3 regions of the Enterobacter sp. HK169 genome follow, and region 1 is predicted to be linked to each of the others. Evidence: predicted binding sites of a transcription regulator. Region 1 holds the regulator's gene; each other region holds the start of a gene.
The links. Region 1 encodes CRP, which controls carbon source genes, mostly activating them, when cyclic AMP is high. Its sites were predicted from a motif close to ATGTGANNNNNNTCACAT; they were not measured.

Region 1 (9,750 bases):
AATCGCGATCCCCGCCAGCAGATACCCCAGCACCGCACCGATACCAATACGGGCTGCAAGCGGCACCGCGACGACGGCCGCAAATAAAAACAGCACCCCGGCGAGGAGTAAATTCGATCCTTCCATTAACGACCTCCTGCCGGGATAGGTGACGCCAGCCATTCACCGTAGGCTCTGGCGTGGCTTGCCAGCTCTTTCGGATCCTGACGCCGCGCCCAGTAGACAATAATCGGGCTCATCCAGTGCATACGGCACATGGCCGCCGTCAGCTCGAAAGGCCGCAGGATGTCGCTCATCGGATAGCGGTTCAGCCCGTCGTGACGGTAAGCGCTTTCGGGTTCACCGGTCGTAATCACGCTACGCCAGTACTTTCCCGCCAGCTGGTTGCCCCCCACCCCGCTGGAGAAGCCCCGGCTCAGCACGCGGTCCAGCCACTCTTTCAGCAGCGCCGGACAGCTATAGGTATAAAGCGGATGCTGGAACACAATCACGTCATGCTGACGCAGCAGCTCCTGCTCGTAAGGGATATCAATAAAGAAATCAGGATAGTGCGCGTAGAGATCGTGCACCGTTACGTTACTAAGCTGTGTGGCCGGCTTAAGCAGCACCCGGTTTGCCACCGAGTCCTGAGATTCCGGATGGGCATACAGCAGCAGCACTTTTGCTGTCTGAGACATCATTCCCCTCCCGGTCTTGTTTCTGTTTTTGTGTATCGTCGCTGTTTTGGGCTACCATGGCGGCCCGGTGCGGAAAATGGCCCACACCTTACATTATCATAATGACAAATTAACATAGTCGGAACATACGGCGCTTCTATGATTGTTTTCTCCTCGTTACAAATTCGTCGCGGCGTGCGCGTCCTGCTGGATAACGCCACTGCTACCATCAATCCGGGCCAAAAAGTGGGTCTGGTCGGCAAAAACGGCTGCGGTAAATCCACCCTGCTGGCGCTGCTGAAAAACGAGATTAGCGCGGATGGCGGTAACTTTACCTTCCCGGGAAACTGGCAGCTCGCCTGGGTAAACCAGGAGACGCCGGCGCTGAGTGAACCGGCGCTCGACTATGTTATCGACGGCGACCGTGAATACCGCAAGCTCGAAGCGGAACTTCATTCTGCTAACGAGCGCAACGACGGTCACGCCATCGCCACCGTTCACGGCAAGCTGGACGCCATCGACGCGTGGACCATTCGCTCCCGCGCCTCCAGCCTGCTGCACGGCCTGGGCTTCAGCAACGAACAGCTGGAACGTCCGGTCAGCGACTTCTCCGGCGGCTGGCGTATGCGCCTCAACCTGGCGCAGGCGCTGATCTGCCGCTCTGACCTGCTGTTGCTCGACGAACCGACCAACCACCTCGATCTCGATGCGGTTATTTGGCTGGAGAAGTGGCTCAAGAGCTATCAGGGCACTCTGATTCTGATCTCCCACGACCGCGACTTCCTTGACCCGGTGGTGGATAAAATTATTCATATCGAACAGCAAACGATGTTCGAGTACACCGGCAACTACAGCTCCTTCGAGCGCCAGCGCGCGACGCGTCTCGCCCAGCAGCAGTCCATGTACGAAAGCCAGCAGCAGCGCGTGGCGCATCTGCAGAGCTTCGTGGATCGCTTTAAGGCCAAAGCCTCAAAAGCCAAGCAGGCCCAGAGCCGCATCAAGATGCTGGAACGCATGGAGATGATCGCCCCGGCGCACGTGGATAACCCGTTCCACTTCAGCTTCCGCGAGCCGGAAAGCCTGCCTAACCCGCTGCTGAAAATGGAAAAAGTCAGCGCTGGCTATGCCGACCGCATTATTCTCGACTCCATCAAGCTCAACCTGGTGCCGGGTTCCCGCATTGGCCTGCTGGGGCGTAACGGCGCCGGTAAATCGACGCTGATCAAACTGCTGGCGGGCGAGCTTAACCCGGTCAGCGGCGAAATCGGCCTGGCGAAGGGCATCAAGCTGGGTTACTTCGCCCAGCATCAGCTGGAATTTTTACGCGCGGATGAATCGCCGATTCAGCACCTCGCGCGTCTTGCGCCGCAGGAGATGGAGCAGAAGCTGCGCGACTATCTCGGCGGCTTCGGCTTCCAGGGCGATAAGGTGACTGAAAACACCGAGCGCTTCTCCGGCGGCGAAAAGGCCCGTCTGGTGCTGGCGCTGATCGTCTGGCAGCGCCCGAACCTGCTGCTGCTCGATGAACCGACCAACCACCTGGATCTCGACATGCGTCAGGCGCTGACCGAAGCGCTGATTGAGTTCGAAGGCGCGCTGGTGGTGGTTTCGCACGACCGTCACCTGATCCGCTCCACCACGGACGATCTCTATTTAGTGCACGGCGGCAAAGTCGAACCGTTCGACGGCGATCTGGAAGACTATCAGCAGTGGCTGACGGACGTGCAGAAGCAGGAAAACCAGCCGGAAGAGTCAGCGAAAGATAACGCCAACAGCGCGCAGGCGCGTAAAGATCAGAAGCGCCGTGAAGCGGAGCTGCGCACCCAGACGCAGCCCCTGCGTAAAGAGATTACCCGTCTCGAAAAAGAGATGGAAAAACTCAACGCCACGCTGGCTATCGTTGAAGAGAAGCTCGGTGATAGCGGCCTGTATGACCAGAGCCGCAAGGCTGAGCTGACCGACTGCCTGCAAACCCAGGCGAAGACCAAATCCAGTCTCGAAGAGTGCGAGATGGCGTGGCTCGACGCGCAGGAACAGCTGGAAGCGATGCTGCAGGCTGACTGACCGGTTTACCCCGTTTGAAGAACAGAATCCGTACCGGGTTCGGAAATCCAGCTTAAACGGGGTACAATTCGGAAAGTATCGTAAATTTCCGACAAGAATCAGCATCGCGCTTATGACCCAAATCATTCCATCAGACTTCGACATTGCGGCCGAAGACAGCACTGAGTTCGTGCCTATGCGCGGCGTGGCCAATCCGCATTTGCAGACCATGCTGCCGCGACTGATCCGCCGCAAGGTTCAGTTCACCCCGCACTGGCAACGGCTTGACCTGCCAGACGGTGATTTTCTGGATCTCGCCTGGAGCGAAGCGCCTGAACAGGCTCGCCATAAGCCGCGTCTGGTGGTTTTCCACGGTCTGGAAGGCAGCCTGCACAGCCCGTATGCGCATGGGCTAATTGAGGCGGCAAAAGCGCGCGGCTGGCTCGGCGTGGTGATGCATTTTCGCGGCTGCAGCGGTGAACCGAATCGTCAGAAACGCATTTATCACTCGGGTGAAACCGAAGACGGCACGTGGTTTTTACACTGGCTGCGGGAAAATTATGGCACCGTGCCAACGGCCGCCGTGGGCTACTCGCTGGGCGGGAATATGCTGGCCTGTCTGCTGGCCAAAGAGGGTGAAAGCGTACCGCTGGATGCCGCCGTCATTGTCTCCGCGCCGTTTATGCTCGAGCAGTGCAGCTACCACATGGATAAAGGCTTTTCCCGCGTCTACCAGCGCTACCTGCTCAACCTGCTGAAGGCCAACGCGGCGCGTAAGCTGAAGGCCTACCCGGATACCCTGCCGGTAAGCCTGCGCCAGCTGAAAAAGGTGCGTCGTATCCGCGAGTTCGACGACCTGATCACCGCGAAAATCCACGGCTTCGCCGATGCGATTGACTATTATCGTCAGTGCAGCGCCATGCCGCTGCTCAGCAAGATCACGCAGCCGACGCTGATTATTCATGCCAAAGATGACCCGTTTATGGATCATCACTCGATCCCCGCTCAGGAATTCCTGCCCGACAACGTTCACTATCAGTTGACCGAGCATGGCGGCCACGTCGGGTTTATCGGGGGCACGCTGCGCCGCCCGAAAATGTGGCTTGAGGCGCGAATTCCTGACTGGCTGACCCCTTATCTGGACGGTGCAAAATGATTATTCCCTGGCAGGATCTGGCTCCCGAAACGCTCGATAATCTGATTGAAAGCTTTGTATTACGCGAAGGCACCGATTATGGTGAACAGGAACGCTCGCTTGAGCAAAAGGTCAACGATGTTAAGCGCCAGCTGAAAAGCGGCGACGTGGTGCTGGTGTGGTCAGAACTGCATGAGACGGTCAATATCATGCCCCGCAACGCGTTTCACGGCTGATCTTCCACCCTTTTCAGTCAGGGAGTTGCTATGTCTGCCAGACATCCGGTTATTGCCGTTACGGGGTCGAGTGGTGCGGGAACCACCACCACCAGCCTCGCATTTCGCAAGATTTTCGCCCAGCTGAATCTCCGTGCGGCGGAGGTCGAAGGCGACAGCTTTCACCGCTACACGCGTCCGGAGATGGACATGGCCATTCGTAAGGCGCGCGATTCGGGTAAACACATCAGCTACTTCGGCCCGGAGGCCAATGACTTTGGCCTGCTGGAACAAACCTTTATAGAGTACGGTAAGAGCGGCAAAGGGCAGTCCCGCAAGTATCTGCACACCTATGATGAAGCCGTACCCTGGAATCAGGTGCCGGGAACCTTTACCCCGTGGCAGCCGCTGCCGGAACCCACCGACGTCCTGTTTTACGAAGGATTGCACGGCGGCGTGGTCACCCCTCAACACGATGTGGCGCGCCACGTGGATCTGCTGGTCGGCGTGGTCCCTATCGTTAACCTGGAGTGGATCCAGAAGCTGACGCGTGACATGAGCGAGCGTGGCCATTCTCGCGAAGCGGTGATGGACTCCGTGGTGCGCTCCATGGAGGATTACATTAACTTCCTGACGCCGCAGTTCTCCCGCACCCATATCAACTTCCAGCGCGTGCCGACGGTGGACACCTCCAACCCGTTCGCGGCCAAAAGCATCCCGTCGCTGGATGAGAGCTTTGTGGTGATCCATTTCCGCAATCTCGAAGGCATTGATTACCCCTGGCTGCTGGCAATGCTGCAGGGCTCGTTTATTTCGCACATGAATACGTTAGTCGTGCCGGGCGGAAAAATGGGGCTGGCGATGGAGCTCATCATGACGCCGCTGGTGGAGCGACTGATGGAAGGGAAGCAGATCGCGTGAGCATGTTCCCTCTCCCTGTGGGAGAGGGTTAGGGTGAGGGCATCAACACGCACGATGCCCCATCAATCACGCCTCGATCACTTCATACGAATGCGTGATTTTTACCGCTTTCTCCAGCATTAACGCCACAGAGCAGTACTTCTCCGCAGACAGGTCCACCGCACGCGAGACCGCCGCGTCTTTCAGCTCTTTACCGGTGACCACAAAGTGCAGGTTAATATGGGTGAACAGGCGTGGCGCCTCTTCGCGACGCTCTGACGTGAGTTTAACCTCACAATCCGTCACGTCATGACGTCCTTTTTGCAGAATCGACACCACGTCAATTGCGCTGCATCCGCCTGCCGCCATCAGCACCATTTCCATTGGGCTGGGTGCTTTATCGCCGGAGTTACCGTCCATCAAAATCTGGTGTCCTGACGCGGACTCGCCCAGGAACGTTAAACCTTCAACCCATTTCACGCGCGCTTGCATATTCATTAACTCCAACGTTGCATTTTTGGTGACAGATTACGTGTGCGTTACATTTATCGCAATGGAAGGCGACCTGCATCATGCTGAAGCGAGACACCAGGAGACACGCGGCGAAAGCTATGCTAAAACACTCAGGATGCTACAGTAATACATTGACGTTACACGTGTATGCAGAGGACATCAAACTTTACTGGCTGCGAAACGTTACGGTAGCCGACTTCCCAGGGTATGGGTAAGAATTCGATTGCAACCCCAGAGTCCGGATGCATCTGATGACTCTGGTGACAGCTTATAACAGAGGATAACAGCGCATGGTGCTTGGCAAACCGCAAACAGACCCGACTCTCGAATGGTTCTTGTCTCATTGCCACATTCATAAGTACCCATCGAAGAGCACGCTGATTCACCAGGGTGAAAAAGCGGAAACGTTGTATTACATCGTTAAAGGCTCGGTGGCAGTGCTGATCAAAGATGAAGAAGGGAAAGAGATGATCCTTTCTTATCTGAACCAGGGCGATTTCATCGGTGAACTGGGCCTGTTTGAAGAGGGCCAGGAACGTAGCGCCTGGGTTCGAGCAAAGACAGCATGTGAAGTGGCTGAAATTTCTTACAAGAAGTTCCGTCAGCTGATTCAGGTTAACCCTGACATCCTGATGCGTCTTTCTTCCCAGATGGCGCGCCGTCTGCAGGTCACGTCAGAGAAAGTGGGTAACCTCGCCTTCCTGGACGTTACCGGCCGTATCGCACAAACCCTGTTGAACCTGGCGAAACAGCCAGACGCCATGACCCACCCGGACGGCATGCAAATTAAAATTACCCGTCAGGAAATTGGTCAGATCGTCGGCTGCTCCCGTGAAACAGTGGGCCGTATCCTGAAAATGCTGGAAGATCAAAACCTGATCTCCGCCCACGGTAAAACCATCGTGGTCTACGGAACGCGTTAATTCCGCTTAAACGGCGTGCCATCGCAAGGTGTCACGCCGTTTTTGTCTCTACTCCCCATGTGGCGCAGGCTGATCTATCACCCGGAAGTTAACTACGCACTGCGGCAAACGCTGGTGTTGTGTCTTCCTGTGGCCATAGGCCTGATCCTCGGACATCTTCAGCAAGGCCTGCTGTTTTCCCTCGTGCCCGCCTGCTGCAACATCGCCGGTCTGGACACGCCGCATAAGCGTTTTTTCAAACGCCTGATCGTTGGTGGCTGCCTGTTTGCGGGCTGTAGCCTCGCCGTACAACTCCTGCTTGCCCGGGATATCCCGCTGCCGCTGATCCTGACCGTACTGGCGATGACCCTTGGCGTCACGGCGGAAATCAGTTCGCTGCATGCTCGCCTGCTTCCCGCCTCGCTGATTGCGGCCATTTTCACGCTGAGCCTCGCCGGGAACATGCCGGTGTGGGAGCCGCTGCTGATCTACGCCCTGGGGACATTATGGTACGGGCTGTTTAACTGGTTTTGGTTCTGGCTGTGGCGGGAGCAGCCGCTGCGTGAATCCCTGAGCCTGCTCTATGTGCAGCTTGCGGATTACTGCGAGGCCAAATACACCCTGCTCACCCAGCACACCGATCCGGAAAAATCCTTACCGCCGCTGCTGACGCGCCAGCAGAAGGTGGTGGATCTCATAAGCCAGTGCTATCAGCAGCTGCATATGCTCGCCGCCAACAAGAACCACGAGTACAAGCGGCTGCTGCGCACCTTCCAGGTCGGGCTGGATCTACAGGAGCATATCTCCGTAAGCCTTCACCACCCGCAGGAGGTGCAAAAGCTGGTCGAGCGCAGCCACGCCGAAGCGGTGATCCGCTGGAACGCGCAGACCGTATCGGCACGTCTGCGGATCCTGGCCGATGATATTCTCTACCACCGCTACCCGACGCGCTTTAACATGGAAAAACAGCTGGGCGCGCTGGAGAAAATCGCCCGCCAGCATCCCGATAACCCGGTCGGCCAGTTTGCCGCCTGGCACTTCAGCCGCATCGCCCGCGTGTTGCGCACCCAGCGCCCGCTTTATCCCCGCGACCTGATGGCGGATAAGCAAAAACGGCTTCCGCTATTGGCCGCGCTCAAAAGCTATCTTTCTCTTAAATCGTCAGCCCTGCGCAACGCCGCAAGGATTAGCGTGATGCTCAGTACCGCCAGCCTGATGGGCATGGCGCTGCACCTGCCGAAACCCTACTGGATCTTAATGACCGTGCTGTTTGTCACCCAGAACGGCTACGGCGCCACGCGGGTGCGTATTCTGCATCGGGCTGGCGGAACGCTGGCCGGGCTGATCATTGCGGGCGTGACGCTGCACTTCCACGTGCCGGAAGGCTATACCCTGGCAGGGATGCTGGCGATTACGCTGGTGAGCTACCTGATTATCCGCAAAAACTACGGCTGGGCGATGGTGGGCTTTACGGTGACGGCGGTATATACGCTGCAGTTGCTCACGCTCAATGGCGAACAGTTTATTGTCGCGAGGCTGATTGATACCCTGATCGGCTGCCTGATTGCCTTTGGCGGCATGGTCTGGCTGTGGCCGCAGTGGCAGAGCGGGCTGCTGAGGCAGAACGCCCACGACGCGCTGGAAGCGGATCAGGAGGCCATCAGGCTAATCCTCAGCGACAATCCTCAACCGACGCCGCTGGCCTATCAGCGGATGAAGGTCAACCAGGCGCACAACGCCCTGTTTAACTCGCTCAACCAGGCGATGCAGGAGCCGGGCTTTAACTCGCACTATCTGGCAGACATGAAGCTCTGGGTGACGCACAGCCAGTTTATCGTCGAGCATATTAACGCCATGACCACGCTGGCGCGCGAGCACACGATGCTGACGCCGGATCTGGCGCAGCGCTATTTGCAGTCGTGTGAAATTGCGTTGCAGAGGTGCCAGCAGCGTCTGGAGTATGACGCGCCGGGCGAGTCGGGCGACTCAAATATTCTGGAAGCGCCGGAGACGTTGACCCACGGGCCAATGAGCACCCTGGAGCAGCATTTACAGCGCGTTCTGGGGCATCTGAACACCATGCACACCATTTCGTCGGTGGCATGGCGTCAGCGTCCGCATCACGGCATTTGGTTAACGCGCCGGCTAAAGCGAACCGAGTATTAGCCTTTTACGATCTTCTCGACCGCCGCGGCAAAGCGGGTTAACCCGTCTTCGATGTCTTTGTCTTCTACCACCAGCGACGGCGCAAAGCGCATCACGTCAGGCCCGGCATTAAGCACCATCACCCCTTCGTGCGCGGCGGCGTGCAGGAAGTCGCGCGCGCGGCCTTTGTACTGAGGCTTCAGTTCGGCGCCAATCAACAGCCCCATCCCGCGGATTTCGCTGAACACATCGTACTGCTCATCAATCTTTTGCAGGTGTTTTACGAAAAGCTCGCGCTTCGCGCTAACGGCGTTCAACACCTCCGGCGTGTTGATAATGTCGAATGCGGCACCCGCCACGGCGCTCGCCAGCGGGTTACCGCCGTAGGTGGAACCATGAGAACCGACGTGGAACGCGGAGGCGATCTCCTGCGTCGTCAGTACCGCACTCACCGGGAAACCGCCGCCGAGCGCTTTGGCGCTGGTCAGAATATCCGGCGTCACGCCGTAGTGCATATAAGCGAACAGATCGCCGGTACGCCCCATCCCGCACTGCACTTCATCAAAGACCAGCAGCGCCTGATGCTCGTCGCACAGCGCGCGCAGCCCTTTCAGGAATTCCGGGGTTGCCGCCGTCACGCCGCCTTCCCCCTGGATCGGCTCGACAACAACGGCGCAGGTATGGTCGTCCATGACCGCTTTCACCGCGTGCAGATCGTTAAACGGCACGTGGACAATGTCGGCCGGTTTCGGGCCAAACCCGTCGGAATACTTCGGTTGGCCGCCAACGGAGACGGTAAAGAAGGAGCGTCCGTGGAAGGCATTGTGGAAGGCGATGATTTTGGTTTTGTACGGGCTGTGGCGCGTTGTCGCGTAGTAGCGTGCCAGCTTAAACGCAGTTTCGTTGGCTTCAGTGCCGGAGTTCATAAACAGCACGCGCTCGGCAAAGGTCGCATCGATGATCTTGCGGCCCAGGCCCAGCGCCGGTTCGTTGGTGAACACATTGCTGGTATGCCACAGGGTTTCGCCCTGGGTTTTCAGCGCCTCAACCAGCGCGGGATGGCAATGACCCAGCGCCGTGACCGCAATCCCGCCCGCGAAATCCACATACTCTTTACCCTGCTGATCCCAGACGCGGCTGCCTTTCCCCTTCACCGGGATAAACTCAGCCGGTGCATAAATCGGCAGGATCACTTCATCAAATGTCGCGCGGGTAATTGCTGGTTGTTCAGTTGCCATGTC
Region 2 (9,750 bases), 1.2 Mb from region 1:
GGACGGTGAAGAGGTCATGGTGCGTGCCAACCAGCTCGAGTTTTCAGGTGACGAGATGGAAGAGGGGATGAGCTACTATGACGAAGAAAGCCTGTCGATGTGCGGCGTAGAGGATTTCCTTCAGGTGGTAAATGCCTACCGCGACTTTATGAAACAGAAATAACAGCCCGGAGCATCCCTGCTCCGGCTTGCTCTTACACGGCCGGAATATTGCGGCCGTAGTAAATCTCGCGCATCTCTTTCCAGAGCAGGTCAGTAATCGCCTTACGCTCTTCTTCGCTCAAATCTTCCGGCTTCGTGTGGAACATATAGTGCTTAAGGTCGAATTCCTTAAGTAACATCTTGGTATGGAAGATATTTTCCTGATACACGTTCACGTCCATCATGTCGTACAGCGATTTCATGTCCTCGGACATAAAGTTCTGGATGGAGTTGATCTCGTGGTCGATGAAATGCTTCATGCCGTTGATATCGCGGGTAAAACCACGCACGCGATAATCAATGGTGACGATGTCCGATTCCAGCTGGTGGATTAAATAGTTCAGTGCGTTCAGCGGGGAAATCACGCCGCAGGTCGACACTTCAATATCGGCGCGGAACGTGCACAGCCCGCCTTCCGGGTGACTCTCCGGGTAGGTGTGCACGCAGATATGGCTTTTATCCAGGTGGGCCACGACCACTTCCGGCAGCGGGCCCGGATGTTCAGTTTTGTCGATAAGCTTCGGGTCGACCGGCTCTTCGCTGACCAGAATAGTCACGCTGGCGCCCTGAGGTTCATAATCCTGTCGGGCGATGTTCAGGATGTTTGCGCCGATAATGGAACAGGTTTCTGACAGGATCTCGGTCAGACGGTTGGCGTTGTAGAGTTCGTCGATATAGGCGATGTAACCATCGCGTTCTTCCGCTGTTTTGGCATAGCAGATATCGTAAATACAAAAACTCAGGCTTTTCGTCAGGTTGTTAAAGCCATGCAGTTTAAGCTTTTTCAATTAGCTCACCCCCTTAGTGGATAATGCGTCCTGCAGGTACTGCGGCAGGGCAAACGCTGCGGTATGAATTGCCGGATTGTAGTATCGGCACTGAAGACCGGCCTGATGGAAGCGGGCCTGAATAATTTCGGTGGAGAGATGGCGTAATACGTCGTTATCCGTCGCCCAGGCAAAGGTCATGATCCCGCCGTAGTACGTCGGAATAGCGGCCTGATAGAAGCTGACATCATCGAAATAGGTGCTCAGCTTACGATGGCTGTCGAGCGCTTCATCCTGCTGCAGGAAGCAGACGCCATTTTGTGCGACGAAGATCCCGCCCGGGTTCAGGCAGCGCTTGCAGCCTTCGTAGAAGGAGGAGGTAAACAGCGACGCGCCGGGGCCGATTGGGTCGGTGCAGTCGGAGATAATGACGTCAAAGGTCTGCGAGGTCTGGTTAACAAAGTTAACGCCGTCGTCAATCACCAGGCTAAAGCGCGGATCGTCATAGCTACCGGCATTGTGGTTGGGCAGATACTGGCGGCAGAAAGAGACGACGCCCGCATCGATTTCCACCATGGTGATGGTTTCAATGGAACGATGGCGGGACACTTCACGCAGCATTGCGCCGTCGCCGCCGCCGATAATCAGGACATGCTTCGCGTGACCGTGCGCCAGCAGCGGAACGTGGGTCATCATTTCGTGATAGATAAACTCGTCGCGCTCGGTCGTTTGCACGACGCCGTCCAGCGCCATCACGCGGCCAAAGGCGGCGTTTTCGAAGATGATGAGATCCTGGTGATCGGTTTTCTCATGATAGAGCACGTTATCAACGGCAAAGTACTGACCAAACTGGTCATGCAGTGTTTCATGCCACAACGTGTGGTCGGCCATACGCGGACTCCTCCTTTGTTAACATCCGTTACGCTCACAAAAAATGAGCGAAACATGATAGCTAACTATAACCGTGGTTGCACGGCTATAGGTTCAACAGGGGGGCGTCGGGAAGGTTATTTGACGTAGGCGAGCAGGCTGAGTGAGTCGCGAGCCAGCGCTTTACATTTTTTGGCAGTGGGAATACCAATACCGCTCAAGTCACGGTAGCTGTCTTCGCCGAGGGCCTTCATGTCGAAGCTGTCGTAGTTGCTGAGATCCCACTGGTTTTGCTGGGCAAAAAAGACCAGCGCGCGGCGAATCTGCCCGTTGGGTAAATTCTGGTAGCCACAATCATTTTTCAGGAATACAAAAACCGCCGTTAAATCGGCCATATCTTCCGCTTCATTTTCACTTAGCGCATAGCTGTTCGCACACATTGCCATCAGGCTTCCGAACAAAATTGTCCTGAAAAACGTCTTCATTGCTTCTACCACTTCTTCACGGAAAATTAACGTTAGCATACTTGATGCCGGTGCGACGATCTTTATTATTGCCGCTTTACTTGACCTTCCGGTAAGGGGAGGGTTTATGCTCAAAAGATCGCCTGCTGGAAATAAGGAAATGAACATGCAACGTCGTGATTTTTTAAAATATTCCGCTGTGCTGGGGGCTGCCAGCGCATTACCTCTCTGGAGCCGCGCGGTTTTCGCGGCCGACAGGCCTGCCTTACCCATTCCTGACTTACTGACCGCTGACGCCCGCAGCCGTATCCAGCTTGTGGTTCAGGCCGGTCAAACGACGTTCGGCGAGCACAACGCCACGACGTGGGGCTATAACGGCAATTTGCTCGGTCCGGCGCTTCAGCTACGTAAAGGGAAAGCGGTGACGGTGGATATCCACAACACGCTCGTCGAAGAGACGACGCTGCACTGGCACGGGCTGGAAGTGCCGGGCGAGGTGGACGGCGGGCCGCAGGGCATCATCAAAGCGGGCGGTACGCGCAGCGTGACCTTTACGCCCGATCAGCGCGCGGCGACCTGCTGGTTCCATCCGCATCAGCATGGCAAAACGGGCCATCAGGTGGCGATGGGGCTGGCGGGGCTGGTGCTGATTGAAGACGACGAAAGCCGCCTGCTGCGCCTGCCGAAACAGTGGGGCATCGACGACGTACCGGTGATTGTGCAGGACAAGAAATTCAACGCTGACGGGCAAATTGACTACCAGCTGGACGTGATGAGCGCGGCGGTAGGCTGGTTTGGCGACACGTTGCTGACCAACGGCGCCATTTACCCTCAGCATGCCGCGCCGAAAGGCTGGCTGCGCCTGCGCCTGCTCAACGGCTGTAACGCGCGCTCGCTGAATTTCGCCGCCAGCGATAAACGCCCGCTGTATGTGGTAGCCAGCGACGGCGGCCTGCTGCCGGAGCCGGTGAAGGTGAGCGAGCTGCCGATGCTCATGGGCGAACGCTTTGAGGTGCTGGTGGATATCAGCGACGGTAAGCCGTTTGACCTCGTGACGCTGCCGGTGAGCCAGATGGGGATGGCGGTCGCACCGTTTGATAAGCCGCATCCGGTGCTGCGTATTCAGCCGCTGCTGGTGGCCGCATCCGGCACGCTGCCTGATACGTTAACCACCCTGCCAGCCCTCCCGTCGCTGGAGGGGCTTACGCAGCGCAAGCTGCAGCTCTCCATGAACCCGATGCTCGATATGATGGGCATGCAGGCGCTGATGGCGAAATATGGCGATAAGGCGATGGCGGGGATGCAGCACGGCCAGATGATGGGCCACATGAATATGGACCACGGCAAAATGGGCGGCATGGGGAATATGAATCACGGCGACCATGGCTTTGATTTCCACAACGCCAACATGATCAACGGCAAAGCGTTCGACATGAACACGCCGATGTTTGCAGCGACAAAAGGTCAGCTCGAGCGCTGGGTGATTTCAGGCGAAGGGGACATGATGCTGCACCCGTTCCATATCCACGGCACCCAGTTCCGCATTCTCACAGAGAACGGCAAAGCGCCGGATGCGCATCGCGCGGGCTGGAAAGATACGGTGAGAGTGGAAGGCGGCGTCAGCGAGGTGCTGGTGAAGTTTGACCACGAGGCGCCGAAGGAGTTTGCCTATATGGCGCACTGCCACCTGCTGGAGCATGAGGATACGGGGATGATGCTGGGGTTCACGGTATAAAAAAGCCGGGTGGTCGCAGGTGCGGCCTGATGCCCTCACCCTGACCCTCTCCCACAGGGAGAGGGAACAAACACAAAAACGGCAACCGAAGTTGCCGTTTTGCTTTTATTTGCCTTCGTCAGGCAACGCATACGCGACGATGTAGTCGCCCATCTTGGTGCCAAACGAACCGTGACCACCCGCTGAGATGACAACGTACTGCTTGCCATTCACCTCATAGGTCATCGGCGTGGCCTGGCCACCCGCCGGCAGACGGCCCTGCCACAGTTTTTCACCGTTGGTCATGTTGTACGCGCGCAGGTAGTTATCTGCGGTTGCCGCGATGAACAGCACGTTACCGGCGGTGGAAATTGGGCCACCCAGCATTGGCATACCCATATTGAACGGCACCGGAACCGGCATCGGGAACGGCATGCTGTCCTGTGGCGTACCAATACGTTTTTTCCATACGATCTGGTTAGTCTTCAGATCCAGACCGGAGATATAACCCCAGGCAGGCTGTTTACACGGCAGACCAAACGGCGACAGGAACGGGTTCAGCGTCACGCCAAACGGCACGCCGTACTGCGGCTGAATGCCGGCTTCGGTACCGCTGCCTTTCGCGTCTTTCGGCTGCTCCATTGGGTTGCCCGGACCGCGTGGGATCAAGCGGGAAACGAACGGCAGCGCCATCGGGTTGGCAATCGCCACCTGACGGTTAGGGTCAACGGAGATCCCGCCCCACTCGAACATCCCCAGGTTACCCGGGAAGACCAGCGTGCCCTGCTCAGACGGCGGCGTGAAGATGCCTTCATAGCGCAGCTGGTGGAACATCACGCGGCACACCAGCTGGTCAAACATGGTGGCGCCCCACATGTCCGCACCGCTGAGGTCTTTCTTCGGACGGAAGCTCAGGTCAGAGAACGGCTGGGTTTTGCTGACGTAATCGCCTTTCGCCGCGCCCTGCGGAACCGGTTTTTCCGGTGCTGGCACAACCAGCTTACCGTTGCTGCGATCCAGCACGAAGATGTTGCCCGTCTTGGCCGGCGCGTAAATCACCGGAACGGTTTTGCCGTCAACGGTAATGTCCGCCAGCGTCGGCTGGGACGGCATATCCATATCCCACAGATCGTGGTGAACGGTCTGGTAGCTCCATGCCAGCTTACCGGTGGTCGCGTTCAGCGCCACGATAGCGCTCGCATAACGCTCCTGCTCCGGCGTGCGGTTACCGCCCCAGATATCTGGCGTGGTCACACCCATTGGCAGATAGACCAGGTCCAGCTTCGCGTCATACGCCGCTGGCGCCCAGGAGTTTGGCGAGTTAAAGGTAAAGGTGTGCTCGTCCGACGGGATCGCGTTGGGATCTTTCGCGCCCGGGTCGAAGGCCCACAGCAGTTTACCGGTGTTCACGTCGAAACCACGGATTACGCCGGAGGTTTCACGCGTGGAGAAGTTATCCGTTACCGAACCGGCAATCACGATGGTTTTATCGGTGATGATTGGCGGTGAGGTTGGCTCATACAGACCCGGCGTGGTGTCCGGCATGTTGGTCTGCAGGTTCAGGATACCTTTGTTGGCAAAGGTTTCACACAGCTTGCCCGTTTCGGCATTGATGGCGAACAGACGACCATCGTTCACCGGCAGCATAATGCGGCGAGGACAGTCGGCAATGACCTCCGGGCTGGCATTATCGGCGCGCGCTTCGTGGTAAGAGACGCCGCGGCAGGTGACGTGCTGGAAGGACGGGTTGGAATTCAGCTGCGGATCGAAGTGCCATTTCTCTTTACCGGTGGCCGCGTCGAGCGCGAACAGACGCTGGTGCGCCGTACACAGATAAAGCATGTTGCCGACTTTAATCGGCGTCACTTCGTTGGTCAGCTCGCCCGGATCGTTCGGCATCTTCACATCGCCGGTACGGAATACCCAGGCTTCCTTCAGGTTTTTAACGTTGTCCGCGTTGATCTGCTTCAGCGGAGAGTAGCGTTGACCTTCCTGGTTACGACCATACGCAGGCCAGTCGCCGTCAGCGACCTGCGAGATAGCCGCAGCAGGCGTGGATTCTGCGTTCAGCGTACCGTTGATCTCCTGTGGGTCGTTAAAACCGGCCCAGGTCAGAATGCCGCCGGTAATCAGCAGGGCAACAACCAGGCCCGCCACCGCACCGCTGGACGGCACAATCAGGCGACGCCAGACGAACGGCAGGATCAGCCAGATACCGAAGAAGACCAGGATGTCGCTGCGCGGCGTCAGTGCCCAGAAGTCGAACCCGACTTCCCAGACGCCCCAGATCATGGTGGCAAGAAGGAGGGCGGCATACAGCCACAGTGCAGATTGTTTTCTACGCAACAGCAGGACGGTTACGGCAACCATAACCAGACCCGCAATCGGGTAGTACCAGGAGCCGCCTAAAGCGACCAGCCAGACGCCACCGATTAACAGATACAGCGCGCAGAAGGCTGCGAATGCGGCTGTTAATGTCACCAGTAGACGCGGCTGTTTAGAGTTTGTTTCAGCCATAGAAAGTGTACTCGTCAGTTTTTGTTAATAATTTGCTAGCAACTAATTATAGGTATTAACAAGTGTGATCGGAATCACAATATTTGCTTTTTATAACTCATACGCCAGGCTTATCCATTTGCTGATATAATGGCTGGCTTGCGTATCAGTGCTGGATATTAACTCATCCGTATTGAGAGATTTTCACTAAAATCATTTGGTTAGTAATATGAAACATACTGTTGAAGTGATGATCCCGGAAGCCGAGATCAAAGCGCGTATCGCCGAACTGGGTCGTCAAATCACCGAACATTACAAGGACAGCGGCAGCGAAATGGTGCTGGTCGGTCTGTTGCGCGGCTCTTTCATGTTCATGGCAGACCTGTGCCGTGAGGTGCATGTGCCCCATGAGGTCGATTTTATGACCGCCTCCAGCTACGGCAGCGGCATGTCCACTACCCGTGATGTGAAAATCCTGAAAGATCTGGATGAAGATATTCGTGGCAAAGATGTGTTGATCGTTGAGGACATTATCGACTCCGGCAACACGCTGTCAAAAGTGCGCGAGATCCTGAGCCTGCGCGAGCCAAAATCTCTGGCGATTTGTACGCTGCTGGATAAACCTGACCGTCGCGAAGTGCAGGTGCCGGTAGAGTTCGTGGGCTTCTCGATTCCTGACGAATTCGTCGTCGGTTACGGCATTGACTACGCGCAGCGTTATCGTCATCTGCCGTATGTGGGGAAAGTGGTACTGCTGGACGAGTAATCGAGGGCTGATGTCCTCACCCCCGGCCCTCTCCCACAGGGAGAGGGAGAAAATCCCCGGCTTTATTTATGATTTACATGCTTAAGCTGAAGGTTGGCAATCCCCGAACGGTAACGCTGCTCCAGCGTTTCGCGGTTGGTGGCGGTCACTTCCAGATTGCGCAGCAGGCCATCGTGAATCCCGTACGCCCAGCCGTGGATAGAGACCTTCTGCCCGCGTTTCCACGCTGATTGCATGATCGTTGAGTGGCCCAGGTTATACACCTGCTCCATCACGTTGAGTTCGCAAAGGGTATCCATGCGACGCTCCTGCGGCATTTCGCCCAGCAGTGAGCTATGTTTGAACCAGATATCGCGGATGTGCAGTAGCCAGTTATCAATGAGCCCCAGTTCCGTGTTTTCAACCGCCGCCTGCACGCCGCCGCAGCCATAATGGCCGCAAATGATGATGTGCTCGACTTGCAGAACGTCCACGGCATACTGAACAACAGAAAGACAGTTGAGATCGGTGTGAATCACGAGATTGGCGACATTGCGGTGAACAAACAGTTCGCCGGGTTCAAGGCCGGTCAGGCGCTCCGCCGGTACGCGGCTGTCGGAACATCCAATCCAGAGAAAGCGTGGGTTCTGAGCCTGCGCGAGTTTTCCAAAAAATCCGGGGTCTTCCTCCACCAGCATTTTTGACCATAGTGCATTGTTGCTGATGAGTGTATCTATGTTGTTCATGGAGGTTAGCGACCTGTAACCGAGTTATTGCGTTGCGCTACTATAGGGTAACCCGACTTTTAATGAAACCACACAACGTGTGTAAGAACTGAAGGTAAGTTAATTTCATGGCAATTGCACTGGAGCTTGAGCAGCTTAAAAAAACCTATCCGGGTGGCGTTCAGGCGCTACGCGGAATAGATCTGAAAGTAGAGGCCGGCGATTTTTACGCGCTTCTGGGGCCGAACGGGGCGGGGAAATCGACCACCATTGGGATTATCAGCTCGCTGGTCAATAAAACGTCCGGCCGGGTGAGCGTCTTTGGGTACGACCTGCAAAAAGACGTGGTGAACGCCAAGCGCCAGCTGGGGCTGGTTCCGCAGGAGTTCAACTTCAACCCATTCGAGACGGTGCAGCAAATTGTCGTTAACCAGGCGGGCTATTACGGCGTTGAGCGTAAAGAGGCCCTCGAGCGTAGCGAAAAATACCTTAAGCAGCTCGATCTGTGGGAAAAGCGTAACGAACGCGCGCGCATGTTGTCCGGCGGGATGAAGCGCCGCCTGATGATTGCCCGTGCGCTGATGCACGAGCCAAAGCTGCTGATCCTCGATGAACCGACAGCGGGTGTTGATATCGAACTTCGTCGCTCCATGTGGGGCTTCCTGAAAGATCTCAACGACAAAGGCACCACCATTATTCTGACCACCCACTATCTGGAAGAGGCTGAAATGCTGTGCCGCAATATCGGCATCATTCAGAACGGCGAGCTGGTGGAAAACACCTCGATGAAGAATCTGCTCTCCAAGCTGAAATCCGAAACCTTCATTCTCGATCTGGCGGCGAAAAGCGCGCTGCCAAAACTTGAAGGTTACAACTATCGTCTGGTAGATACCTCAACGCTGGAAGTGGAAGTGCTGCGCGAGCAGGGGATTAACAGCGTGTTCTCACAGCTGAGCGCGCAGGGGATTCAGGTTTTAAGTATGCGTAACAAAGCGAACCGACTGGAAGAGCTGTTTGTCTCTCTGGTACATGACAAACAAGGAGACAAGGCATGACGCATCTTTACTGGGTCGCGCTGAAAAGTATCTGGGCGAAAGAGATCAACCGCTTTATGCGTATCTGGGTGCAAACCCTGGTGCCGCCGGTTATCACGATGACGCTCTATTTCATTATCTTCGGTAACCTGATTGGTTCCCGAATTGGTGAGATGCACGGCTTTACCTATATGCAGTTTATCGTGCCGGGCCTGATCATGATGGCGGTGATCACCAATGCCTACGCCAACGTGGCGTCGTCGTTCTTTAGCGCCAAGTTCCAGCGCAATATTGAAGAGCTGCTGGTCGCGCCGGTGCCGACGCACGTTATTATCGCGGGCTATGTCGGCGGCGGCGTGGCGCGCGGGCTGTGCGTGGGGATCCTGGTCACGGCGATTTCGCTGTTCTTCGTGCCGTTCCAGGTCCACTCGTGGCTGTTTGTCGCGCTGACGCTGCTTCTGACGGCGATCCTCTTCTCGCTGGCCGGTCTGCTGAACGCCGTGTTCGCCAAAACGTTTGACGATATCAGCCTGATCCCGACCTTCGTGCTGACGCCGCTGACCTATCTCGGCGGGGTGTTCTACTCCCTGACGCTGCTGCCACCGTTCTGGCAGGCGCTGTCGCACCTGAACCCGATTGTCTACATGATCAGCGGGTTCCGCTTTGGCTTCCTCGGCATCACCGATGTGCCGCTGTTTACCACGGTGGCGGTACTGGTGGTGTTCATCATCGCC
Region 3 (9,750 bases), 370 kb from region 1:
GACAGCATTCAGCTGCTGCACTTCCACCTCGGCTCGCAGATGGCCAATATTCGCGACATCGCCACCGGCGTGCGTGAGTCAGCGCGTTTCTACGTTGAGCTGCACAAGCTCGGCGTGAATATTCAGTGCTTCGACGTGGGCGGTGGCCTCGGCGTGGACTACGAAGGGACCCGCTCGCAGTCTGACTGCTCGGTGAACTACGGCCTGAACGAATACGCGAACAATATCATCTGGGCGATCGGTGATGCCTGTGAAGAGAACGGCCTGCCGCACCCGACGGTGATCACCGAATCAGGTCGCGCGGTGACCGCGCACCATACGGTGCTGGTCTCTAACATCATCGGCGTTGAGCGTAGCGAAATCAGCGAAGCGACGCCTCCGGCAGACGATGCTCCGCGTTCCCTGCAAAGCATGTGGGAAACCTGGCAGGAAATGCACGAGCCGGGCACGCGTCGTTCCCTGCGCGAATGGCTGCACGACAGCCAGATGGATCTGCATGACATTCACGTGGGTTATTCTTCAGGCACCTTCAGCCTGCAGGAGCGCGCGTGGGCGGAGCAACTCTATCTGAACATGTGCCATGAAGTGCAGAAACAGCTCGACCCGAGCAACCGCGCGCACCGTCCGATTATCGACGAGCTGCAGGAGCGTATGGCGGATAAGATTTACGTTAACTTCTCGCTGTTCCAGTCGATGCCGGATGCCTGGGGTATCGACCAGCTGTTCCCGGTTCTGCCGCTGGAAGGGCTGAACCACGCGCCGGAACGCCGTGCGGTGCTGCTGGACATCACCTGTGACTCCGACGGTGCCATCGACCACTACGTTGACGGCGACGGTATCGCAACGACGATGCCAATGCCGGAATACGACCCGGAGAACCCGCCGATGCTGGGCTTCTTTATGGTCGGCGCGTATCAGGAGATCCTCGGCAACATGCACAACCTGTTCGGTGATACCGAAGCGGTGGACGTGTTCGTGTTCCCTGACGGCAATGTGGAAATTGAGCTGTCCGATGAAGGGGACACCGTGGCGGACATGCTGGAATACGTTCAGTTGGATCCGAAAAAACTGCTCACTCAGTTCCGCGACCAGGTGAAAAACACCGGTCTGGACGATGCGCTCCAGCAGCAGTTCCTGGAAGAGTTTGAAGCGGGCCTGTACGGGTACACCTACCTGGAAGACGAGTAGGAAAACGCCCTCTCCCACAGGGAGAGGGCGGGGTGAGGGCATCAGACCGCACAATGCCCTATACTCACTTGAACCCGTATGCATTACCGGCGATAATTCGCCCCAATAAGCGATTTACGAATCAATCCCTTCCTCGTCGGGTTTAACGACGCGGAGGGGATTTTTTTTCATCTGTTTTTAATGTATCGACTTTAAAAGAGGTCAGGACATGAGCACTTTAGGTCATCAGTACGATAACTCTCTGGTATCTAACGCGTTTGGTTTTTTACGCCTTCCGATGAACTTCCAGCCGTACGACAGCGACGCTGACTGGGTGATCACCGGCGTGCCGTTCGATATGGCAACATCTGGCCGCGCGGGTGGTCGTCACGGCCCGGCTGCGATTCGTCAGGTTTCCACTAACCTGGCCTGGGAGCATAACCGCTTCCCGTGGAACTTCGACATGCGCGAGCGCCTGAACGTGGTGGACTGCGGTGACCTGGTGTACGCCTTCGGCGACGCGCGTGAGATGAGCGAGAAGCTGCAGGCGCACGCCGAGAAGCTGCTGGCTGCCGGTAAGCGCATGCTCTCCTTCGGCGGCGACCACTTCGTGACCCTGCCGCTGCTGCGCGCCCATGCGAAGCACTTCGGTAAAATGGCGCTGGTGCACTTCGATGCACATACCGACACCTACGCGAACGGCTGCGAGTTTGACCACGGCACCATGTTCTTCACCGCGCCGAACGAAGGTCTGATCGATCCGAACCACTCCGTGCAGATCGGTATTCGCACCGAGTTCGACAAAGACAACGGTTTCACCGTGCTGGATGCGGGCCAGGTTAACGATCGCGGCGTGGACGACATCATCGCGCAGGTGAAGCAGATCGTGGGTGATATGCCCGTGTATCTGACCTTCGACATCGACTGTCTGGATCCGGCATTTGCACCGGGTACCGGTACGCCGGTCATCGGCGGTTTGACCTCAGATCGTGCCATCAAGCTGGTGCGCGGCCTGAAGGATCTGAACATTGTCGGGATGGACGTGGTGGAAGTGGCGCCTGCGTATGACCAGTCCGAGATCACCGCGCTGGCCGCAGCGACTCTGGCGCTGGAAATGCTCTATATTCAGGCAGCCAAAAAAGGCGAATAAGCCTCGCCTTGCGTGAAAAAAAACCTCTCTCTTGAGAGGTTTTTTATTGCCTTCAGAACACGTTAAACGGGTATTCCACATAAGCCCGGATCTCGTCCCCGCCCACGTTGTACTCGCTGGCGTTGCCGGAGACGCGCAGTACGGAGTAGCGCAGTTTAAGCTTCAGATCCTTCGCCGGACCATCCTGCACCTGGTACTGGATCTGGTTAAACCACTCGTGCTCTTTGCCGTTGCTGGTTTCAGAGGTTTTAATATTATCCCCACGTACGTAGGCAGTGGTCCAGCTCAGGCCCGGTAAGCCAAGACCGCCAAAGTCCAGACCGTAGGATGCCTGCCAGGAACGTTCGTCTTCGCCATTAAAATCAGACCAGTAGGAGTTCGCCAGCCAGATGGTGTTTCCGCCGTCACCCACGCCGCCCTTGTCGCGATAGCCGCCGTAGTTGTAGCCGGTGCTGCCGCTGCTCTGCTGGTACGCCACTTTGAACGTGTGAATATCCCAGATGTAGCTCGCCGCCAGGCTCCAGATGGTGTTGCTGCGGCCCGTGTCGAGGCTGTCCGCGTAACCCTGATCCAGACGGGAGTTATAGCCGTTGAAGTCGAGCACCAGCTGCTGCCCGGTGCTGAACGGCTGTTTGAAGTTCATGCCTAGGTACTGCTTGTTCATCACCTCTTCATTATGAGAGGCGTACAGCGCGCCGCTGAACTGGTCGTTAAACTGATAGCTCGCACCGCCGAAGGAGAGGCTCTTCAGCCCGCTGTCGTGGCGGTCATCGCTTTTACGCTGCTCGTCGGTGAAGTAACCGGCGTTGATTTCCAGACCGTCGATCTCTTTCGAGGTCAGCATGGTGCCGGTGTAGCTTTCAAACAGCAGGCGGGAGCTGTCGGCATTCACGATGGGCAGCTCAGGGCGCTGATTTCCGTAGCTCAGTACGGTATTCGAGATGCGCATTTTGGCGGTTGCGCCAAACTTTGCCAGATCGGATTTTGCCCGGCCGTCGTCTTCCTGTTTAAAGAAGTCGATGCCGCCTGCGCCGCTTTTGCCACGGCTGCCGTCCAGGCGCACGCCGTATTGAGCAATACCGTCCACGCCAAAGCCCACCAGCCCTTCGGTATAGCCGGATGCAAACGTGGCGATGATCCCCTGACCCCACTCGGCTTTGTCCTGCTTGCCCTGATGGTAGTCGCGGCTGATATACGCATTGCGTAAAAACAGATCCAGATGGCTGTCGTCAATAAAACCCTGGCTGTTGGATTGCTGGCTTGCAGTGGCAGGTAATGCAGCAAATAAGCTTAAAGCAATTAATGATAATTCTTTTTTCACGGAGGGAACGTCTCTGTCTGGATATAGTAATTTGAATAACTGCGGGGGTGATAATTACCGGAAAAAGTGACCTTTGCAATAATTATGTGACCAGACATTTCAAGGTGATAAGGCAGATTTGGCGCCGCTTTCAGGGGTGTTATCGATATGTGCTGTTAAGTTAACAATTTATGCGAAATAAAAAGGAGGCAAAATTGCCTCCTTCTGAAATTATTTAATTCCGTCTGTGGCCATACGGTCGCGAATATGCTGTGCGCGTTCTTCTGAGGCCGGGTGATCGTCAAACATGGAGCTTTGGCGTCCGGCTTCCAGCTTGGCCAGTTTTTCGAAGCTGGTGGCTAAGCCTGATGGATTAATGCCGCGTTTGCGCAACAGATCGTAGGAGTAGTCATCCGCCTCGGACTCCTGACGCTGTGAGAACTGAGAGTTAACCAGCTTTTCACCCACGTCGCCAAGCTGTGACTGCGACAGGCTACCAACGATACCGCCCGCCGAGGCCGCCGCTGCGCGGATGGCGTTGGTGCCCAGGGCAACCTGCATCCCTTTCTTCACGTGGCCCAGGGCAACGTGGCCCATTTCGTGGCCGATGACCGCTTCCACTTCGTTGTCGGTCATCATGTCCATCAGCCCGCTGTAGACACGGATACAGCCGTTCGCCATCGCGAAGGCGTTGACATCTTTCGCCATGTACACCTTGTAGTTCACCGGCTGGCCGTTGATGTTGTCGCCCAGCGCGGAAGCAATCTTATTCAGACGCTGCGTGTAGGTACTGTTAGCCGGCGCAAGCGTGGCTTTTCCGTCCATATCTTTACAGGCCTGGTCGCTCAGCGCTTTCACCTGCGCATCGCTCAGGGAATAGGCCTGAAAGGCCTCTGCGCCTGACGTCATCAGACCGTTAGAATCCATATTCTGACAGCCGCTCAGCAGGAGCGTTGTACCCAGGGTCAGCACTATTGCACGCATTTTCATGAGGTTGCTTCCGTACTCGTTAAACTGAATAAAATCCGAAAAGGGCACCGTCAGCGAAGCCGGTGTCGGGCTAAGTATAAGGAATATCTACAGGGCCGGGCGAGCAGATTGCGCAACATGCGAGCATGATCCAGAGATTTCTTAACAAGCAAAAGAATGCTCCATGTACATGACTTGCGGCTTGGGTTACATTGTTGGCACTTTTTTCCGGCGTAGCCCAAAACGCGCTGTCGTCAAGGGCATGGCCTTTAACAGTCCGATCTGGAGTTAAAATGTCCTCACGTAAAGAGCTTGCTAATGCTATTCGTGCGCTGAGCATGGACGCAGTACAGAAAGCCAAATCCGGCCACCCAGGGGCTCCTATGGGTATGGCTGATATCGCCGAAGTCCTGTGGCGTGATTTCCTGAACCACAACCCGCAGAACCCGTCATGGGCTGACCGCGACCGCTTCGTGCTGTCCAACGGCCACGGCTCTATGCTGATCTATAGCCTGCTGCACCTCACCGGCTACGATCTGCCTATCGAAGAGCTGAAAAACTTCCGTCAGCTGCACTCTAAAACTCCAGGTCACCCGGAAGTGGGTTACACCGCTGGCGTAGAAACCACCACCGGTCCGCTGGGTCAGGGTATTGCTAACGCTGTGGGTATGGCGATTGCCGAGAAGACGCTGGCGGCGCAGTTCAACCGTCCTGGTCACGACATCGTAGACCACTTCACCTACGCGTTCATGGGCGACGGCTGCATGATGGAAGGCATTTCTCACGAAGTGTGCTCCCTGGCAGGTACCCTGAAGCTGGGCAAACTGGTTGCGTTCTATGACGACAACGGTATCTCCATCGACGGTCACGTTGAAGGCTGGTTCACCGACGACACCGCAGCACGTTTCGAAGCCTACGGCTGGCACGTAGTGCGTGGCGTTGATGGTCACGATGCTGACTCGATTAAACGTGCAGTAGAAGAAGCGCGCGCGGTGACGGACAAACCGTCCCTGCTGATGTGCAAAACCATCATCGGCTTCGGCTCCCCGAACAAAGCGGGTACTCACGACTCCCACGGCGCGCCTCTGGGTGATGCGGAAATCGCACTGACCCGCGAAGCGCTGGGCTGGAAACACCCTGCATTCGAAATCCCATCTGAAATCTACGCTCAGTGGGATGCAAAAGAAGTAGGCCAGGCGAAAGAAGCGGCCTGGAACGAGAAATTCGCTGCCTATGCGAAAGCGTTCCCGCAGGAAGCGGCTGAATTCACCCGTCGTATGAAAGGTGAAATGCCGTCTGACTTCGACGCGAAAGCGAACGAATTCATCGCTAAGCTGCAGGCGAACCCGTCTAAAATCGCGAGCCGTAAAGCGTCTCAGAATGCGATTGAAGCGTTCGGCCCTTGGCTTCCAGAATTCCTGGGTGGCTCCGCTGACCTGGCGCCATCTAACCTGACTCTGTGGTCTGGTTCTAAGCCAATCAACGAAGATACTGCCGGTAACTACATCCATTACGGTGTACGTGAATTCGGTATGACTGCGATTGCCAACGGTATCTCCCTGCACGGTGGTTTCCTGCCGTACACCTCTACCTTCCTGATGTTTGTCGAATATGCACGTAACGCCGTGCGTATGGCCGCGCTGATGAAACAGCGTCAGGTGATGGTCTACACCCACGACTCCATCGGTCTGGGCGAAGATGGTCCAACTCACCAGCCGGTAGAGCAGGTGGCTTCCCTGCGCGTGACCCCGAACATGAGCACATGGCGTCCATGTGACCAGGTGGAATCCGCGGTGGCGTGGAAATACGGCGTTGAGCGTCAGGACGGTCCAACCGCGCTGATCCTCTCCCGTCAGAACCTGGCACAGCAGGAGCGTACGCCTGAGCAGCTGGCAAACATCGCTCGCGGTGGTTACGTGCTGAAAGATTGCGCGGGCCAGCCAGAGCTGATCTTCATCGCCACCGGTTCGGAAGTTGAACTGGCGGTTGCAGCGTGGGAAAAACTGACTGCCGAAGGCGTGAAAGCGCGCGTGGTCTCCATGCCGTCTACCGATGCGTTCGACAAACAGGATGCTGCTTACCGCGAATCCGTCCTGCCTAAAGCGGTTTCCGCTCGCGTGGCAGTGGAAGCAGGCATCGCAGACTACTGGTTCAAATACGTGGGCCTGAACGGCGCTATCGTCGGTATGACCACCTTCGGTGAATCTGCTCCGGCAGAGCTGCTGTTCGAAGAGTTCGGCTTCACCGTTGAGAACGTTGTCGCGAAAGCTAAAGAACTGCTGTAATCGTTTGTACGGTGCGGGCTGATGCCCTTACCCCAACCCTCTCCCACGGGGAGAGGGTGCATACACTAAAAAACGGTAACCTCTCGGTTACCGTTTTGCTTTTACCTTGCCGGCATTATTCCACCTAAAATGTGACGCAAGTCATATAGCGCGCTTATTCATCTGGACAGACATTCCTTTTATTCCCCGATTCGCTTATTCTTGCTGAAGCGTTTCAGTCGATTAAATGTTCGACAATTGACCAATCAATCGCAGTTTGTGACAGCAAGGATTCCCCTTCGGGCGTAGCTGGATTACTCTTTCAGCCACCTCAAACTCAGGGATTGCTTTGCAGGAGATCTATGACCGTACGCGTAGCGATTAATGGCTTCGGTCGCATCGGACGTAACGTGGTTCGTGCTTTATATGAATCCGGACGTCGGGCGGAAATAACCGTGGTGGCAATCAATGAACTGGCGGATGCTACGGGCATGGCGCATTTGTTGAAATATGACACCAGCCACGGACGCTTTGCCTGGGACGTACGCCAGGAAAGAGAACAACTGTTTGTGGGCGACGACGCTATTCGTGTGCTGCATGAGAACAGTATCTCCGGGCTACCCTGGCGTGAACTGGGTGTGGATGTGGTGCTTGACTGTACCGGCGTGTACGGCAACCGCGAACATGGCGAAGCGCATCTGGCAGCAGGCGCGAAAAAAGTCCTGTTTTCTCATCCCGGCAGTAACGACCTCGACGCAACCGTCGTGTTTGGCGTCAACCAGCATGAGCTGCAGGCCGAACACCGCATTGTTTCCAACGCCTCCTGTACCACTAACTGCATTATTCCGGTCATCAAACTGTTAGACGATGCGTATGGCATTGAATCCGGCACCGTGACCACGATTCACTCCGCCATGCACGATCAGCAGGTTATCGACGCCTACCATCCGGACTTACGACGCACTCGCGCAGCGAGCCAGTCAATCATTCCGGTGGACACGAAACTGGCTGCAGGGATCACCCGAATTTTTCCGCAGTTTAATGACCGATTTGAAGCGATTGCCGTGCGTGTTCCGACGATTAACGTCACCGCAATCGACCTTAGCGTGACGGTGAAAAAACCGGTAAAAGCCTGTGAAGTCAACCTGTTGCTGCAAAAAGCGGCACAGGGGGCATTTCATGGTATAGTTGACTATACGGAATTACCGTTGGTCTCAGTAGATTTTAACCACGACCCGCACAGCGCCATCGTCGATGGCACGCAAACGAGAGTCAGTGGCGCACACCTTATCAAGACGCTGGTCTGGTGTGATAACGAATGGGGCTTTGCTAACCGAATGCTCGACACCACGTTAGCAATGGCCGCTCAAGGTTTCAGGTAAGACGCATTGTGCGTCTGCAAAACTTTAAGAATCAACGAGAGGATTCACCATGTCTGTAATTAAGATGACCGATCTGGATCTGGCTGGTAAACGCGTTTTCATCCGTGCCGATCTGAACGTACCGGTTAAAGATGGCAAAGTGACCAGCGACGCGCGTATCCGTGCATCTCTGCCAACCATCGAACTGGCTCTGAAGCAGGGCGCGAAAGTGATGGTCACCTCCCACCTGGGTCGTCCAACTGAAGGCGAGTACAACGAAGAGTTCTCTCTGCTGCCAGTGGTTAATTACCTGAAAGACAAACTGTCCAACCCGGTTCGCCTGGTGAAAGATTACCTGGACGGCGTTGAAGTTGCAGCCGGTGAACTGGTTGTTCTGGAAAACGTTCGCTTTAACAAAGGCGAAAAGAAAGACGACGAAACTCTGTCCAAAAAATACGCTGCACTGTGCGACGTGTTCGTGATGGATGCATTCGGTACGGCTCACCGTGCTCAGGCGTCAACCCACGGTATCGGTAAATTCGCAGACGTAGCGTGTGCCGGTCCTCTGCTGGCTGACGAACTGGAAGCGCTGGGTAAAGCACTGAAAGAACCTGCTCGTCCAATGGTGGCTATCGTTGGTGGTTCTAAAGTTTCTACCAAACTGACCGTTCTGGATTCCCTGTCTAAAATCGCTGACCAGCTGATCGTTGGCGGTGGTATCGCGAACACCTTCGTTGCCGCTCAGGGCCACAACGTGGGCAAATCCCTGTACGAAGCAGACCTGGTTGACGAAGCCAAACGCCTGCTGAGCACCTGCGATATCCCGGTTCCAACTGACGTTCGCGTAGCGACCGAGTTCTCCGAAACCGCAACCGCGACCCTGAAATCTGTTAACGACATCAAAGATGAAGAGCAGATTCTGGACCTGGGCGACGTTTCTGCACAGAAACTGGCTGAAATCCTCAAAAACGCAAAAACTATCCTGTGGAACGGTCCTGTTGGCGTGTTCGAATTCCCGAACTTCCGCAAAGGTACTGAAATCGTTGCTAACGCTATCGCAGACAGCGAAGCGTTTTCTATCGCAGGCGGTGGTGACACCCTGGCGGCAATCGACCTGTTCGGTATCGCTGACAAGATCTCCTACATCTCCACTGGTGGCGGCGCATTCCTCGAATTCGTGGAAGGCAAAGTACTGCCAGCAGTAGCAATGCTCGAAGAGCGCGCTAAGAAGTAAGCCATTCAAGGGCAGGGAAACCTGCCCAATTTTCAGCGCGCTTTTAAGAGCTCGCACCTTTTCTAACGGCCGAAGATACAGGACTAAGCAACATGTCTAAAATTTTTGATTTCGTAAAACCTGGCGTTATCACTGGTGATGACGTACAGAAAGTGTTCCAGGTAGCTAAAGAAAACAACTTCGCTCTGCCAGCAGTTAACTGCGTGGGTACCGACTCCATCAACGCCGTACTGGAAACTGCTGCTAAAGTTAAAGCGCCAGTTATCGTTCAGTTCTCTAACGGCGGCGCTGCGTTCATCGCAGGT

Region 2: hpt (hypoxanthine phosphoribosyltransferase) is a predicted target of CRP. The motif match lies at 6,596-6,613, and genes of this name have one in related genera.
Region 3: epd (erythrose-4-phosphate dehydrogenase) is a predicted target of CRP. The motif match lies at 7,001-7,018, and genes of this name have one in related genera.

The regions. Positions count from the first base shown of each region.
Region 1 covers NZ_CP017087.1:2,541,612-2,551,361, forward strand. The annotation lists gene kefB (glutathione-regulated potassium-efflux system protein KefB) at 1-126, opposite strand, end outside; gene kefG (glutathione-regulated potassium-efflux system ancillary protein KefG) at 126-677, opposite strand; gene EnteroDNA1_RS12155 (ABC transporter ATP-binding protein) at 816-2,720, shown strand; gene EnteroDNA1_RS12160 (hydrolase) at 2,833-3,855, shown strand; gene EnteroDNA1_RS12165 (YheU family protein) at 3,852-4,070, shown strand; gene EnteroDNA1_RS12170 (phosphoribulokinase) at 4,101-4,970, shown strand; gene EnteroDNA1_RS12175 (OsmC family protein) at 5,037-5,441, opposite strand; gene crp (cAMP-activated global transcriptional regulator CRP) at 5,753-6,385, shown strand; gene EnteroDNA1_RS12185 (YccS/YhfK family putative transporter) at 6,443-8,530, shown strand; gene argD (bifunctional acetylornithine/succinyldiaminopimelate transaminase) at 8,527-9,747, opposite strand.
Region 2 covers NZ_CP017087.1:3,750,617-3,760,366, forward strand. The annotation lists gene yacL (protein YacL) at 1-163, shown strand, start outside; gene speD (adenosylmethionine decarboxylase) at 195-989, opposite strand; gene speE (polyamine aminopropyltransferase) at 990-1,859, opposite strand; gene EnteroDNA1_RS17790 (YacC family pilotin-like protein) at 1,976-2,323, opposite strand; gene cueO (multicopper oxidase CueO) at 2,469-4,037, shown strand; gene EnteroDNA1_RS17800 (glucose/quinate/shikimate family membrane-bound PQQ-dependent dehydrogenase) at 4,143-6,533, opposite strand; gene hpt (hypoxanthine phosphoribosyltransferase) at 6,742-7,278, shown strand; gene can (carbonate dehydratase) at 7,341-8,003, opposite strand; gene EnteroDNA1_RS17815 (ABC transporter ATP-binding protein) at 8,111-9,037, shown strand; gene EnteroDNA1_RS17820 (ABC transporter permease) at 9,034-9,750, shown strand, end outside.
Region 3 covers NZ_CP017087.1:2,167,979-2,177,728, reverse strand. The annotation lists gene speA (biosynthetic arginine decarboxylase) at 1-1,188, shown strand, start outside; gene speB (agmatinase) at 1,397-2,317, shown strand; gene EnteroDNA1_RS10200 (OprD family porin) at 2,370-3,638, opposite strand; gene EnteroDNA1_RS10195 (M48 family metallopeptidase) at 3,849-4,607, opposite strand; gene tkt (transketolase) at 4,880-6,871, shown strand; gene epd (erythrose-4-phosphate dehydrogenase) at 7,213-8,232, shown strand; gene pgk (phosphoglycerate kinase) at 8,282-9,445, shown strand; gene fbaA (class II fructose-bisphosphate aldolase) at 9,538-9,750, shown strand, end outside.